Regions from separate parts of the Streptomyces sp. Tu6071 genome, predicted to be linked through region 2. Evidence: riboswitches for the same ligand, from Rfam matches in the RefSeq annotation. Region 2 holds a riboswitch; the other holds the start of a gene.
The links. Region 2 has a riboswitch for S-adenosylmethionine ahead of STTU_RS25385 (aminotransferase class V-fold PLP-dependent enzyme). Riboswitches for the same ligand answer to the same signal wherever they lie in the genome.

Region 1 (7,857 bases), 1.7 Mb from region 2:
CGACGTCCGCGAGACGGTACGCCGCGAGCGAGCGCGGGAAGTCGTCGTCGACCTTGAGGAGGACGGGCGTCCAGTCCGCCGTGCCGAACTCGTCGTTGATGTCCTGCGCGACCCGCTCCACCTCCGCCGTGTACGCCCGGTACACCTCCAGGTCCTGCCGGGACGGGTACGCGAAGGCGAGGTGCACGACCTGCCCGCGCCAGTCCGGGCGGTCCGTCAGCAGGCGCCCATACGCGTGGAGTCCGCGCACGATGTTCTTCGACAGCTCCGTACGGTCCACCCGCACGATCGTGCGCCGCCCCTCGCCGCCGATCTCCCGGCGCAGCGCAGCGATCCGCTCGTCGACGTCCTCCTGGTGCGCGCGGTCGCGCAGGAAGTCGGCGTCCGCGCCGAGCCCGTGCACCGCGACCTCGGTCCGGCCCGTGCCCCCGACGAGCGCGTCCGCGCAGGCCGTGAAGGCGTCCGCCCAGCGGCGCGTGAGGAAACCCGCGTGGTCCGCGCCGAGAATCCCGCGCAGCACCTGCTCCGCCACGTCGTCGGGCAGCAGCCGGTAGTAGTCGAGCGGCGCCCACGGCGTGTGCGAGAAGTGCGCGATGCGCAGATCGGGGCGCAGCGCGCGCAGCATCCCCGGCACGAGCACGAGGTGGTAGTCCTGCACGAGCACCGCCGCGCCCTCCGCCGCCTGCGCCGCGAGCGCCTGCGCGAAGGCGCGGTTGTACGACTCGAACGAGGCCCAGCGCGCGCGGAACTCCGGGCCGAAGGCGGGCTCCAAGGGGGTCTGCCACAGCATGTGGTGGGCGAACCACAGCACGGAGTTGGCGATGTCGTTGTACGCCTCGTGCTGCGTACGCGGATCGATCCCCAGCATGTGGACACGGCGCCCGCCCGTGTCCGCCGGGTCCAGCTCCGCGCCCGAGCGCCGGGCCGCCTCGCGGTCCGCGTCGCTCAGCGCGGCGCACACCCACACCGCGTCGACCTCGGGACCGATCGCCGAGAGCCCCGAGACGAGCCCCCCGCCGCCGCGCTTGGCCGTCAGCTCGCCGTGCGCGTCGAACGCGTACGAGACGGGGCCGCGGTTGGAGGCGAGGAGGACGGCGGCGCCGGTGCCGGTGGGGCGGGTGGGGTCGTCAGTAGGCATGGTGCATTCCTCGCCTCGGGATCATGGGCTCAAACGTGCGAACTGTGCGGGAATCGGCATCCGCCCCCACCGCCGTGTTCCGCCGCGCCACCTGCGCGGCCCCGCCCCGGGCGCCGCCGCGGGAACCCGCCCGGCGGCACTCCCCGTACGCGTCCGGTGACGCGCCCCCGCGGGCCCGGCGGCACCCCCGCACCCCTCCGGTGGCGCCCCGCCTCAGGCCGCCGCCCTGCGCTCCGTGTACTCCGGGATCTCCCGCATCGGCGGCCGTTCCTCCGTGTCCACCGCGTGCGTGTGCGCCTCGAAACCGCCCTCCGGCAGGCGGTCGAACTGGGTCAGCTCGGGGCGTACGAGATGGCCGCGCGCGAGCCGCACCTGCGCCGTGCGGTAGATCGTCGCCGCCATGCGGCCCAGCGCCTGCCCGTCCTGGTGGCGGTGCACCCGCACCCCGACGTCCACCTGCGCGAGCGCGTCGAGCCCCACGGTGTGCAGCGCGTCCACGAGGAGGCCCAGCTCGACGCCGTACCCCACCGGGAACGGCAGCTGTTCGAGCAGGGAGCGCCGCCCCGCGTACTCGCCGCCCAGCGGCTGCACGAAACCCGAGAGCCGCGGCCAGTGCATGTTGAGCAGCGGGCGCGCCATGAGTTCGGTGACACGGCCGCCCTGCCCCGGTTCCGCGCCGAGCGGACGGTCGTACATCGCCTTCACGAGGTGCACGTCCTGCTCGGCGAGGAGCGGGCCGAGGATGCCGGTCACGAAGGCGGAGCTGAAGTCCTTGAGGTCCGCGTCCACGAAACAGATCAGGTCGCTGTCGGTCGCGAGGAGCGAGCGCCACAGCACCTCGCCCTTGCCCGGCAGGGCGGGCAGGCGCGGCAGCACGGCGTCCCTGTGCACGACCCGCGCCCCGGCCGCGCGCGCGAGCTCCGCGGTGCGGTCCGTGGAGCCCGAGTCGAGCACGACGAGTTCGTCGACGAGCGGGACGGCTTCGACGAGTTCACGCCGGATGACGTCGACGATCGCGCCGACGGTCGCCTCCTCGTTCAGCGCGGGGAGGACGACGGCCACCGAGGCCCCCGTGGCGCGTTTGAGCGCGGCGAGACGTTCCACGGGCCAGTCGTTCGCGGTCCAGGAGCGGTGCTCCAGCCAGCGTTCCACCTCTTCGATCACGGCGTCTGTCCCCTCGTGCGTGCGGACCCGCTGGGGGCCCTTCGACTGCCGCCCCTTGCGGAGGGCGCCGATGAGACCTTCATCTCGGCGTGCGGACGGCTCTCTCCACGATCCAGGGCTTCGGTTACAGTCTTGAACAACGCGGGTGACCATCCCATGTCGGGGTGCGCTGTCACCTTGTGTCACAAACGCCCCGGGTCCGAAGCCCGGGTGCCACAACGCTCATCCAGAGGGGCAGAGGGATACGGCCCGTTGAAGCCCCGGCAACCCTCCAGCCAGTCTCCGCGCGGTTCACCGATACCGCCACCGAAGGCCCTGGCTCGGGAAGGTGCCAATTCCGTCTCGCGGCGAGATGCGCCGCGGGGAAGATGAGGAGAAAGGGCCTCCCCATGGCTGTGCAAGCCGCCGAAATCCCGCAGAACACCACCTCCGCCGTCGACCTCGGCCCCGCTGTCGCGCTCTCGTGCCGCGAGTGCGGCGAGCGCTTCCCGCTCGGCCCGGTCTTCGCCTGCGAGAGCTGCTTCGGACCCCTCGAGGTCGCCTACGAGCTGCCCTCCGGCGACGTCGAGGAACTGCGCCGCACGATCGAGGCCGGCCCCAAGAACATCTGGCGTTACGCACCGTTGCTGCCCGTGCCCGCGGACGTGGCGAGCCACCCCAACACCAACCCCGGACTCACGCAACTCGTGAAGGCGGACCGGCTCGCCAAGGAACTCGGCGTCACCGGCGGCCTCTACGTCAAGGACGACTCCGGGAACCCGACGCACTCCTTCAAGGACCGCGTCGTCGCGATCGCCGTCGAGGCCGCGCGCGCCTTCGGCTTCACGACGCTGTCCTGCTCCTCCACGGGCAACCTCGCGGGCGCCGTCGGCGCCGCCGCGGCCCGCGCCGGCTTCCGCTCCTGCGTCTTCATCCCGCACGACCTGGAGCAGGGCAAGGTCGTCATGGCCGCGGTCTACGGCGGCGACCTCGTCGGCATCGAGGGCACGTACGACGACGTGAACCGCTTCTGCTCCGAGCTGATCGGCGACCCGCTCGGCGAGGGCTGGGGCTTCGTCAACGTCAACCTGCGCTCGTACTACGGCGAGGGCTCGAAGACGCTCGCGTACGAGATCTGCGAGCAGCTCGGCTGGGAGATCCCCGACCAGATCGTCATCCCGGTCGCCTCCGGCTCGCAGCTCACGAAGATCGACAAGGGCCTCAAGGAACTGATCAGGCTCGGTCTCGTCGCGGACAAGCCGTACAAGATCTTCGGCGCGCAGGCCGAGGGCTGTTCGCCGGTCTCGACCGCCTACAAGGCCGGGCACGACGTCGTGCGCCCGCAGAAGCCGAAGACGATCGCGAAGTCCCTCGCGATCGGCAACCCGGCGGACGGCCCCTACGTGCTCGACATCGCCCGGCGTACGGGCGGCGCCGTCGAGGACGTGGACGACGAGCAGGTCGTGGACGCGATCAAGCTCCTGGCGCGCACCGAGGGCATCTTCGCGGAGACGGCGGGCGGCGTCACGGTCGGTGTGACGCGCAAGCTCATCGAGAACGGGCAGCTCGACCCCGCCCTCACCACCGTGGTCCTCAACACCGGCGACGGCCTCAAGACCCTGGACGCGGTCGCCCCGACCACCGGGCCCACCGCGACCATCCGCCCCGACCTGGACGCCTTCCGCGCCGCCGGTCTCGCGGGCTGAGCCCCGTCCCCCTCGCACTCTCCTCTCCCGCGCTGCCCGAGAAAGGCCACGCCATGAGCGTTTCCGTTCGTATCCCGACCATCCTGCGCACCTACACCGGCGGCCAGGCGGAGGTCCCCGCCGAGGGCGCCACCGTCGCCGAGGTCATCGCCGACCTGGAGCGCCACCACACCGGCATCTCCGCCCGCGTCCTCGACGACGACGGCAAGCTCCGCCGCTTCGTGAACCTCTACGTCAACGACGACGACATCCGCTTCGAGCAGGGCCTCGACACGGCCACCCCCGACGGCACGGGGATCTCGATCATCCCGGCGGTCGCCGGCGGCTGCTGAGCCGCTGCGCGGGGGCGGTCCCGGGGCCGTACGCACGCCTGCGGGGGCGGCCTCGGGCTGTACGCGCCCCCGCGCATGGGGCGGGTCCCCGAGTCGTACGCGCCCCCCGCAAGGGGGTGGTCGCGGCCGTACGCGCCCCCCGCGCCTGGCGGTCCTCTAACCGCCCGCACCTCTCGTCTCACCCCTGCCCCCTCCGCACCACAAGCGGAGGGGGCAATTCCATGGGATTCGCAGGAGTAGAGTCGGGGTATTGCTCCGCCCCTTTCTTCACGGCGGCTCCAGGAAACCCCGAGCGCCGCATGCGCACCTGTCGGAATCCTGGGAATCAATTCCGCTTTCCGCGCCGCCCATTTGCGGCTTTGCGTTCCTTTTGCCAGGCCCGACGTGTCCCGACCTTCCGTGAATTCTCCGGCCATGTCGGGATGCGATCCGGGCCGATTTCTCGTCCGACTGACCTGTTGCGGACGGCAGTTGGGCAGATACATTCAGCGGCGGTCGACGCGTTCCGGCGCACGCCCCCAAGGTCCCGCGGGGGTGAGGTCTGACCCGGGTGCGCGAAGTGCGTTCCTGTGCAAGGGCCAGTAATAGGGGAGTTAGGCATGGCTCAGGGCACCGTCAAGTGGTTCAACGCGGAGAAGGGCTACGGCTTCATCGCGGTCGACGGTGGTGCGGATGTATTCGTCCACTACAGCGCGATCCAGATGGACGGTTACCGCACCCTGGAGGAGGGTCAGCGGGTCGAGTTCGAGATCTCGCAGGGCCAGAAGGGCCCGCAGGCGGACATGGTCCGCGCTGCCGCCTGAACAGCGCTCCGACCGGTACGGGGCCGCACGGCCGCGTACGGCACGACATGACGAGCACGGGCGAGGGCCCGCACCCGGAGACGGGGGCGGGCCCTCGTCGCGCGTGCGGGCGGGGGCGGGGTCCGCGTCGCGCGTGCTGCCAGGGGCCGGGGCGGGTCCGCGTCGTGCCTGCTCGCGCGGGTGGGCGGGGTCTCGTCCCCCGTCCCGCGGTTCGCCGGGGCGGTGGGTGGCGTCCGTCGCCGCCACGCCCGCGCGCGTACACGCCCGGGTGGCATGGGACGGGTCCGGGTCGGGTAGGGCGCACTCAAGTGGCTTGCACTCGATGGGGCAGAGTGCTAATCATTAGCGTTAGCACTCTGATGGTGAGAGTGACAGAGAGACCGGGTCGGTGAGGCCCGGAGGCCCCGCCGTGGCAAGGAATTCGGCGCGGGTCCCAGGCCGTCCGTCGCGGGCGCCACACGGTCCCTCAGCCCACCCCGTGTCCTGGGAGGACCACTTCACATGGCCAAGATCATCGCGTTCGACGAGGAGGCGCGGCGCGGCCTTGAGCGCGGTATGAACCAGCTCGCCGACGCCGTCAAGGTGACCCTCGGCCCCAAGGGCCGCAACGTCGTCCTGGAGAAGAAGTGGGGCGCCCCCACGATCACCAACGATGGTGTCTCCATCGCCAAGGAGATCGAGCTCGAGGACCCGTACGAGAAGATCGGCGCCGAGCTGGTCAAGGAGGTCGCGAAGAAGACGGACGACGTCGCCGGTGACGGCACGACGACCGCGACCGTCCTGGCCCAGGCCCTGGTCCGCGAGGGCCTGCGCAACGTGGCCGCCGGCGCCAACCCGATGGCCCTGAAGCGCGGCATCGAGCAGGCCGTCGAGGCCGTCTCCGGCGCGCTCCTGGAGCAGGCCAAGGACGTGGAGACCAAGGAGCAGATCGCCTCCACCGCCTCCATCTCCGCCGCCGACACCCAGATCGGCGAGCTCATCGCCGAGGCCATGGACAAGGTGGGCAAGGAAGGCGTCATCACCGTCGAGGAGTCCCAGACCTTCGGTCTGGAGCTGGAGCTCACCGAGGGTATGCGCTTCGACAAGGGCTACATCTCGGCGTACTTCGCCACCGACATGGAGCGCATGGAGTCGTCGCTCGACGACCCGTACATCCTCATCGCCAACTCCAAGATCAGCAACGTGAAGGACCTCCTTCCGCTGCTGGAGAAGGTCATGCAGTCCGGCAAGCCGCTGCTGATCATCGCCGAGGACGTCGAGGGCGAGGCGCTCTCCACCCTGGTCGTCAACAAGATCCGCGGCACCTTCAAGTCCGTCGCGGTCAAGGCCCCCGGCTTCGGTGACCGCCGCAAGGCCATGCTCGGCGACATCGCCATCCTCACCGGTGGCCAGGTCATCTCCGAGGAGGTCGGCCTCAAGCTGGAGAACGCCGGCATCGAGCTGCTCGGCCGCGCCCGCAAGGTCGTCATCACCAAGGACGAGACGACCATCGTGGACGGCGCCGGCGACAGCGAGCAGGTCGCGGGCCGCGTCAACCAGATCCGCGCCGAGATCGAGAACAGCGACTCGGACTACGACCGCGAGAAGCTTCAGGAGCGCCTGGCGAAGCTCGCCGGTGGCGTCGCCGTCATCAAGGCCGGTGCCGCGACCGAGGTCGAGCTCAAGGAGCGCAAGCACCGCATCGAGGACGCCGTGCGCAACGCCAAGGCGGCCGTCGAGGAGGGCATCGTCGCCGGTGGTGGCGTGGCCCTGCTCCAGGCTTCCGCGGTCTTCGACAAGCTGGAGCTCGAGGGTGACGAGGCGACCGGCGCCGCCGCCGTCCGTACCGCCCTGGAGGCCCCGCTCAAGCAGATCGCCGTCAACGCCGGCCTCGAAGGCGGCGTCGTGGTGGAGAAGGTCCGCAACCTTGAGGTCGGCTACGGCCTCAACGCCGCGACCGGCGAGTACGTGAACATGATCGCCGAGGGCATCCTCGACCCGGCCAAGGTCACGCGCTCCGCCCTCCAGAACGCGGCCTCCATCGCCGCGCTCTTCCTCACCACCGAGGCCGTCATCGCCGACAAGCCGGAGAAGGCCGCCCCGGCCGCCCCGGGCGGCATGCCGGGCGGTGACATGGACTTCTGATCCGGCCACCGGCCCCAGGGCCGGACTGGATGAGGGTTCCCCGGGGCCCGTACGTCTGCGGACGTGCGGGCCCCGGCCGCGTGCGGGGGCTTCGCCTGCGGGGGCTTGGGGCGTAGCTGTTCGGCGATCGTGTCCGTCCGGCGGGGGCCCGTGACCCTTCGGCGCCGGGGCTCGTGCCCGTTCGTCGGGGGATGGGCCTGTACCCGTTCGGTCTCGGGGGGCGTACCGGATCGGTCTCGGGGGCTCGTAGCCGTTAGGTCTCGCGGGGCTCGTACCCGTCCGGTTGGGGCGGGCCCGTATCCGTCCGGCGTCGGGCGGCCCGTACCCGTACACGAAGAAGCGGCACCTCCCGGTCCAGGAGGTGCCGCTTCTTCGTGTGGCCGACCGTCCGCGTTCCCCCAGGGGCGGCGGCTGTGCCGGGCGCGGCCCGCGTCGCTTCCCCCGAATCCGGCGCGGGCGGGCAGCCCGGTACCACCGCCCCGTTCCGGACGGTCGTCACCGGGACAGGATGCCGTGGACGAGCGCGGCAGGGTATGAGTACTTGTACTCACAGACGCGGCCGTGGCCGGCAGGGCGCCGCCCGGACGCACGGACCGCACACCTCACGGAGG
Region 2 (7,857 bases):
CGACGTTCGGTTTCCCGGCGAGGTCGAGGTGGACGTACTCGACGACCTTCGATGAACGGCTCACGTCGAACCTGGTGAGATTGCCGCACAGCGTGCAGCGCCAGCGCGTGGTCTCCGTCGGCAGGGGAACGGTCATCGTCTGCGTCGCTTCCTTCTCGTCGTCGTGCGCTTGAGGGTGCGGGTGCCCGTGCTCGTGCGGCCGGATCGTGTCTATGTTGCCCGTAACCCTACGGCCTGTGGACGGGACCGCGCGGCGGGGACGGAGGCCCGGACTAAAGTGGGCCCACCAGGACAGCGAAGGGGACCAACAGCCGTGATCACCGCGATCGTGCTCATCAAGACCAGCGTCGACCGAATCCCGGAGATCGCCGAGTCCATCGCCGCGCTGGACAGCGTGAGCGAGGTCTTCTCGGTCACCGGCTCCTACGACCTCATCGCGATGGTCCGCGTCGGCCGCCACGAGGACCTCGCCGAGATCATCCCGAACCGGATCAGCAAGATCCCCGGCGTCGCCGCGACCGATACGCACGTGGCCTTCCGCACGTACTCGCAGCACGACCTGGAGGCCGCCTTCGCGATCGGCCTCGATTCCTGAGGCCCGCCTCCCGGGCGGAGACCCGCCTCCCGCCCGCGTACGTACGAGGGAGGGGCGCCGGTCCCACGACCGGCGCCCCTCCCCCGCGTCCCGCTCAGACCGCCGGCACGCAGCGCCCGCCCTCGGTGCGGTAGGTCCACCGCGCGCCCTGCTCGACCAGCTCGCGCACCGCGCCGAGGAAGCGCTCCACGTGCTCGTCGGGCGTCCCGGCACCGAAGCTGACCCGCACCGCGTTGAGCGAGCCGCCCTCGGGCGCCCCGCACTCGCCGGGCGCCCCGGCGTCCGCGCCGAGCAGCGTGCGGACGAGCGGGTGGGCGCAGAAGAGCCCGTCGCGGACGCCGATCCCGTACTCGGCCGAGAGCGCCGCCGCGAGGTGCGAGCTGTTCCAGCCGCTCACGACGAAGGAGAGCACGCCGACCCGCTCGGCCTCCGGACCGAAGAGCCCGAGGACGCGGATGCCCTCGATCGCGGCGAGCCCGTCCCGCACCCGCGCCACGAGCTGCTGCTCGCGCGCGACGAGCGCGTCGAAACCGGCCTCCGTAAGCGCCTTGCACGCGGAGGCGATCGCGTAGGCGCCGATGACGTTCGGCGAGCCCGCCTCGTGGCGCGCGGCGCCCGTGTGCCACTCGACGTCCACGCCGCCGTCCGCGCGCCTGCTCACGGCGCGGCTCGCGCCGCCGCCCGCGAGGTAGGGCTCCGCGTCCTCCAGCCAGTCCGCGCGGCCCGCGAGGACCCCCGCGCCGAAGGGCGCGTACAGCTTGTGGCCCGAGAAGGCGACCCAGTCCACGTCCAGTTCACCGAGCGAGACGGGGTGGTGCGGGGCGAGCTGCGCGGCGTCGAGGACGATCCGCGCGCCGTGCGCGTGCGCGACCCGGGCCAGCTCGGCGACGGGCCACAGCTCCCCGGTCACGTTCGACGCGCCCGTGACGCAGACGAGCGCGGCCCCGGTGCCGGTACGGGCCTCCAGCGCGCTCTCCAGCGTCGCGACGGCCTCGGCGGGGCTGCGCGGGGCGTCGAGGTGGGTGACGGCGGCGGTGCGCCAGGGCAGCAGCGAGGCGTGGTGCTCGGTCTCGAAGACGTACACCTCACAGCCCTCGGGGAGCGCGGCGGCGAGGAGGTTGAGCGAGTCGGTCGTGGAGCGCGTGAAGACCAGCTCGTCATCCGCCCGGCAGCCGAGGAAAGCGGCGACGTCGGCGCGGGCGGTCTCGAACAGCTCGGTGGACAGCTGCGAGAGGTAGCCGGCCCCGCGGTGCACGCTGCCGTAGTACGGGGCGTAGGCGGCGACGTCGTTCCAGACGCGCTCCAGGGCGGGGGCGCTCGCGGCGTAGTCGAGCGCGGCGTACTCGACCTCACCCCCGGTGACGAGCGGCACGCGCACCTCGCGGCCGAGGACGGGCAGCGGCGCGGCGGGGGCGGTGGCAAAGGAGGTGGCAGCGGCGGAGGCGGCGGAAACGGACATGGCGAACTCCCGTACGTGAGGCGGAGGGCAGCGGAAGGCGAGCTGCGAAGGCGGGGGGTTCCGGGCGGTACGCGGTGCCCGGCGACGTATGACGGCGAAGGGCGCCGCACCCTGACGTGGTGAAGGGTGTGCGCCCTACGACATTCGCTTGCTCACGGAAAACCGCTCCCTCGACGACCAGGACCCCTGGTGCCTGACGCCCGCGAAAGGGAGGTGTGCCAACGCCCCTGACGGGCGCGGAGGGGTCCGCGCTTGCCGCAGACCTCGCTGCCTGCGGCCAGGTCTTCACCCGGGGCACCCCGCCACGGACGGAGGGTTGCCGGACAGCAGGCCGGGGCCGTAGGCGCTGTCACTCATGACCTGCCAGCATCCTGCCACAGCGCCCCGGCCCGCGCCCAGGGGGTTCCAGAATGCGGAACGGGCGGTACGGGTCCTCGTCCCGTACCGCCCGTACTGCCCGTACCGTCGCGGGCCTTCAGGCGTTGCTGGCGCGCACCCACCGCTCCAGCGCCGCCTCCGCGGCCCCCGAGTCCAGCGACTCGGCCGCCCGCCCCATGCCCTCCCTGATCCGGTCCACCAGCGGCTCCCCGCTCGGGCGGAGCGCCGCGAGCGCCGCCGCCGAGTTGAGGAGCACCGCGTCCCTCACCGGTCCGCGCTCGCCCGCGAAGAGGCGGCGGGCCACCTCCGCGTTGTGCGAGGCGTCCCCGCCGCGCAGGGCCGAGACCGGGGAGAGGGCGAGGCCGACGTCGCGCGGGTCGAAGCCCTCCTCGCGCACCGCGCCGTCCTGGACGATCCACACCCGCGAGGTCGCCGCCGTCGTGAGTTCGTCGAGGCCGTCGTCGCCCCGGAAGACGAGCGCGGAGGAGCCGCGGGCGGCGAGCACCCCGGCCATGATCGGCGCCATCCGGGCGTCGGCGACCCCGGTGGCCTGGGCCCGGACGCGAGCCGGGTTGGTGAGCGGGCCGAGGAAGTTGAAGGTCGTGCGGATGCCCAGCTCGCCGCGCGCCGCCGCGACGTACCGCAGCGCCGGGTGGAACTTCACGGCGAAGCAGAAGGTGATCCCGGCCTCCTCGGCGACCCGCGCGACCCGCTCCGGGCTCAGCTCCAGGTTGACGCCGAGCTTCTCCAGGACGTCGGAGGCCCCGGAGGCGGAGGAGGCGGCGCGGTTGCCGTGCTTGACGACCTTCGCCCCGGTCCCCGCGACGACGACGGCGGACATCGTGGAGATGTTGACGGTCTTGGCCCCGTCCCCGCCCGTCCCGACGATGTCGACGGTCTCGCCGGGGACCTCGATGGTGCGGGCGTGCGCGTACATCGCCTCGACGATGCCGCTGATCTCCTCGACGGTCTCGCCCTTGGCGCGCAGGGCCACGGCGAAGCCGGCGATCTGCGCGTCCGTGGCCTCGCCCCGCATGATGCGGTCCATCGCCCAGGCGGTGTCGGCGGCGGACTGGTCACGGCCGGAGAGGAGTCCGTCGAGTACGGCCGGCCAGGAGCGGTCCGCCGCGGTGTCGCCTCCGACGGGGTGCACAGCGCTCATGGCCGCTCCTGGTGTGTGGGTACGGGGGGGCGGCGCCGGCCGCCTTTCGTCGTCCCCCACCTTATCGGCGCGCGGGCAGCGCGAAGGGCCCCGTCCGCCCACCGGGAAAGTGGGACGGGGCGGGGCCCTCAGGTGGCGTGTCGCGTGACAGTGCGGGGATCAGTGGTGGCCGTGGCCGCTCGTGATCTCCTTGTACTCCTCCTCCGTCGGCTTCGGGATCTGCGTCCCGTCGCCGTAGTAGCCCTTGGAGAGCTTGGAGCGGAGCTTCTCCGCGCCGGAGACCTTGCGCCGGACACCGTTCTCGTCGGTGGTCGCGCCGATCTCGAAGGGCGCGACCTGCTCGTGCGCGGTGAGCGTGTAGCGCTGCTCGGCGCTGAGCGGCTCGTGCACCTCGATGAACTCACCGTGCGGCAGGCGCTTGATGACGCCGGACTCGCGCCCGTGCAGCACCTTCTCCTTGTCGCGGCGCTGGAGGCCGAGGCAGATCCGCTTGGTGACGATGAAGGCGATGACCGGGCCGACGAAGAAGCCGATCCGCACGAACCAGCTGATCGCGTTGAGCGACAGGTGGAAGTGGGTGGCCCACAGGTCGTTGCCGCCGCCGACGAGCGTGATCATGTACATCGTCACCCAGGCGACGCCGAGGCCCGTGCGGACCGGGGCGTTGCGCGGGCGGTCGAGGATGTGGTGCTCGCGCTTGTCGCCGGTGACCCAGGACTCGATGAACGGGTAGACCGCCATCGCGCCGAGGACGAGACCGAAGACGACCAGCGGGATGAACACACCGAGGACCAGCGTGTGGCCCCACAGGTTGATCTCCCAGCCGGGCATGACACGGATGAGACCTTCGGCGAAGCCCATGTACCAGTCGGGCTGGGCGCCGGTGGACACCTGGTCGGGCCGGTACGGGCCGATCGCCCAGATCGGGTTGATCGTCGCGATGCCCGCGATGGCCGCGATGACGCCGAAGACGAGGAAGAAGAAGCCTCCGGCCTTCGCCATGTACACCGGGAGCAGCGGCATGCCGACGACGTTCTTCTCGGTGCGTCCGGGACCCGCGTACTGCGTGTGCTTGTGGTAGAAGACCAGGATCAGGTGGCCCACCATGAGCCCCAGCATGATGCCGGGCAGCAGCAGGATGTGGATCGAGTAGAACCGGGCGACGAAGTCGCCGCCGGGGAACTCCCCGCCGAAGAGGAACATCGAGATGTACGTGCCGACGATCGGCACGGACAGGATCGCGCCCTGCGTGAAGCGGACACCGGTGCCGGAGAGCAGGTCGTCCGGGAGCGAGTAGCCGGTGAACCCGGTGAACATGCCCAGGGCGAAGAGCAGGAAGCCGAACAGCCAGTTGATCTCACGCGGCTTGCGGAAGGCGCCCGTGAAGAAGACGCGCATCATGTGCACGAACATGCCGGCGAGGAAGATGAGCGCGGCCCAGTGGTGGATCTGCCGGATGAGCAGACCGCCGCGGACCTCGAAGCTGATCTTCAGCGTGGAGGAGAACGCCTCCGACATGAGCTGGCCCTGCATGGGGCCGTAGACGCCGTGGTACTCCACCTCGTTCATGCTCGGGTGGAAGAACAGCGTCAGGTACACACCCGTGAGGATGATGATGAGGAAGCTGTACATGCAGATCTCGCCGAGCATGAAGCTCGGGTGGTCCGGAAAGATCTTCCGCATGTTGGACTTGGCCAGGCTGTAGATGCCGAGCCGTCCGTCCGCCCAGTCGGCGAGCCGTTCCCCGGCGGGCGCCTGACTGCGGTCCGGGGCGTCGGCGCCCGGTGCGTGCGTGGTCTCGGTGCTCATCCGCGCTCCCAGAAGGCAGGGCCGACGGGCTGGTCGAAGTCGCCGAGCGCTTCGAGGTAACCCTCGTCGTTCACACCGATCCGCAGCTGCGGCAGCGGGTGACCGGCCGGGCCGAAGATCACTCGGGCGCCGTCGGAGAGGTCGAAGGTGGACTGGTGGCACGGGCAGAGGACGTGGTGCGTCTGCTGCTCGTACAGGCTGATCGGGCAACCGACGTGGGTGCAGATCTTGGAGTACGCGACGATGCCCTGGTGCGACCAGTCCAGCTCGCGCTTGTCCTTGATGTTCTCCGGGGCGATCCGGATGATCATCAGGGCGGCCTTGGCGATCTGGTTCTGGAAGTCGTGGTCCGTCTCCTCCAGGCCCTCGGGCTTGGCGAACGTCAGCGAACCGGTGATGACGTCCTCGGGACGCAGCGGCTCGTTGGTGTTCATGTTGACGATGACCGAGCCCTTTTTCCACTTCGTGGAGCGGAGCTTCTTCTCGGGCAGCGGACCGAGGTCGCGCAGCAGCACGACGCCGGAGAGCGGCACGAGGGCCAGCGCGCCGAACATCGAGTTGCGGATCAGCTTGCGGCGGCCGAGGACCGAGTCCTTGGCGCCCTGCTTGAAGTCCGCGATGACCTTCGCCTTGGTGTCGGCGTCGGCCTCGATGTCGTGCCGCTCGTCGACCAGCTCGACGTCCGACATCAGGGTGCGCGCCCAGTGGACGGCGCCCGCGCCGATCGAGAACAGCGCGAGACCCAGGGTCAGGCCGAGCGAGAAGTTCAGCGCGCTGACGTGCCCGAAGGGCCAGATGTAGACGATCTTGCCGGGCTTGAAGATCACGTACGAGGCGATGAAGCCGGCCGTCGCGAGCATCGACAGGGTGAAGAGGAAGGCGACCACGCGCTCGCTGCGCTTGGCGGCCCGCTCGTCCAGGTCCTGGATGCGGTGCTCGTGGGGCGGCAGCCCCGGGTCGGCGAAGGGGTTCTTCGCCAGCTCGGCCGAGTGCTGCTCGGCGCCCTGCCCGGCGGGCAGGTTCTCTTCGGGATTGTCTTGGCTGCTCATGACTTCTTGGCCTTTGCGGTCCGGACGGCGACCCACGTGGCGACGGCGATCAGCGCACCGAGCCCGAAGACCCAGGCGAAGAGACCCTCGCTCACCGGACCGAGACCCCCGAGGTCCAGACCACCGGGGTTGGTGGCCTTGTCCCCGTTGACGTCGCGCAGGTAGGCGATGATCTGCTTCTTCTGCTTCTCCGGCATCGTGGTGTCGGGGAAGGAGGGCATGTTCTGCGGGCCGGTCTGCATGGCCTCGTAGAGGTGCTTCGGGTCGACGCCCTCAAGTGAGGGAGCGAACTTGCCGTGCGTCAGCGCACCGCCCTCACCGGTGAAGTTGTGGCACTGCGCGCAGTTGGTGCGGAAGAGCTCGCCGCCCTTGGCGCTGTCCGACCCGGCGGGGTCGTACTGGTTCTTGGTCGGCACCTCGGGGCCCGCGCCGAGCGAGGCCACGTAGGTCGCGAGCTGGTCGATCTCCTTCTCGGAGTAGATGACCTTCTTGCGGGGCGCCTGGGCGCCCTGCTGCTGGAGCGGCATACGGCCGGTACCGACCTGGAAGTCGACGGCCGCGGCGCCCACGCCGACGAGGCTCGGGCCGTCGCTGCTGCCCTGTCCACCGGTTCCGTGGCAACTGGCGCAGCCGACGTCGTAGAGCTTCTTGCCCTCGTCGATCTTCAGGGACTGGGCTGTTTCCTCAGCCTGTGCCTTGTCCGCAGGCGCGAACGCGGCGTACAGCCCCCCGGTGGCCGCCAGCGCGAGGAGTAGGACGACGACCGCCGCCAGCGGATGGCGTCGTCGTACGGAGAGCTTTTTCACGGATTACCCCGGTGTCAGGATCTTCTGCGTCGGTGCTACTGGATGTGGGCTTCTCGCCCGGGTTACTTGATCAGGTAGATCGTGGCGAAGAGGCCGATCCAGACAACATCGACGAAGTGCCAGTAGTAGGACACGACGATGGCCGCAGTGGCCTGGTGATGTGTGAACCTCTTGGCCGCGTACGTCCGGCCCAGGACCAGCAGGAAGGCGATGAGGCCGCCCGTCACGTGCAGTCCGTGGAATCCGGTCGTGAGGTAGAAGACGGAACCGTAGGGGTCGGAGGAGAGCGAAAGGCCCTCTTCCTTGACCAGGTCCGTGTATTCGAAGATCTGACCTCCGATGAAGATCGCGCCCATCACGAAGGTGATCGAGAACCACGTGCGGAGCTTCTTCACATCGCCTCGCTCGGCGGCGAAGACGCCGAGCTGGCAGGTGAGTGAGGAGGCCACCAGGATGGCGGTGTTGGTACCCGAGAACGGAACGTTCAGGGCATCCGCCATTTCCTTCCAGTGTTCCGGTCCGGTCACCGATCGCAGGGTGAAGTACATCGCGAAGAGGGCCGCGAAGAACATCAGCTCGGAACTCAGCCAGATGATGGT

Region 1: another riboswitch for S-adenosylmethionine. It lies ahead of thrC (threonine synthase); the one in region 2 lies ahead of STTU_RS25385 (aminotransferase class V-fold PLP-dependent enzyme).

The regions. Positions count from the first base shown of each region.
Region 1 covers NZ_CM001165.1:4,311,605-4,319,461, forward strand. The annotation lists gene STTU_RS17995 (alpha,alpha-trehalose-phosphate synthase (UDP-forming)) at 1-1,138, opposite strand, end outside; gene STTU_RS18000 (glucosyl-3-phosphoglycerate synthase) at 1,352-2,302, opposite strand; SAM riboswitch class I at 2,522-2,677, shown strand; gene thrC (threonine synthase) at 2,692-3,987, shown strand; gene STTU_RS18010 (MoaD/ThiS family protein) at 4,041-4,319, shown strand; gene STTU_RS18015 (cold-shock protein) at 4,919-5,122, shown strand; gene groL (chaperonin GroEL) at 5,624-7,246, shown strand.
Region 2 covers NZ_CM001165.1:6,001,048-6,008,904, reverse strand. The annotation lists gene STTU_RS25395 (hypothetical protein) at 1-136, opposite strand, end outside; gene STTU_RS25390 (Lrp/AsnC family transcriptional regulator) at 314-595, shown strand; gene STTU_RS25385 (aminotransferase class V-fold PLP-dependent enzyme) at 690-2,054, opposite strand; SAM riboswitch class IV at 2,298-2,415, opposite strand; gene trpD (anthranilate phosphoribosyltransferase) at 2,530-3,594, opposite strand; gene STTU_RS25375 (cytochrome b) at 3,754-5,403, opposite strand; gene STTU_RS25370 (ubiquinol-cytochrome c reductase iron-sulfur subunit) at 5,400-6,452, opposite strand; gene STTU_RS25365 (c-type cytochrome) at 6,449-7,258, opposite strand; gene STTU_RS25360 (cytochrome c oxidase subunit 3) at 7,321-7,857, opposite strand, start outside.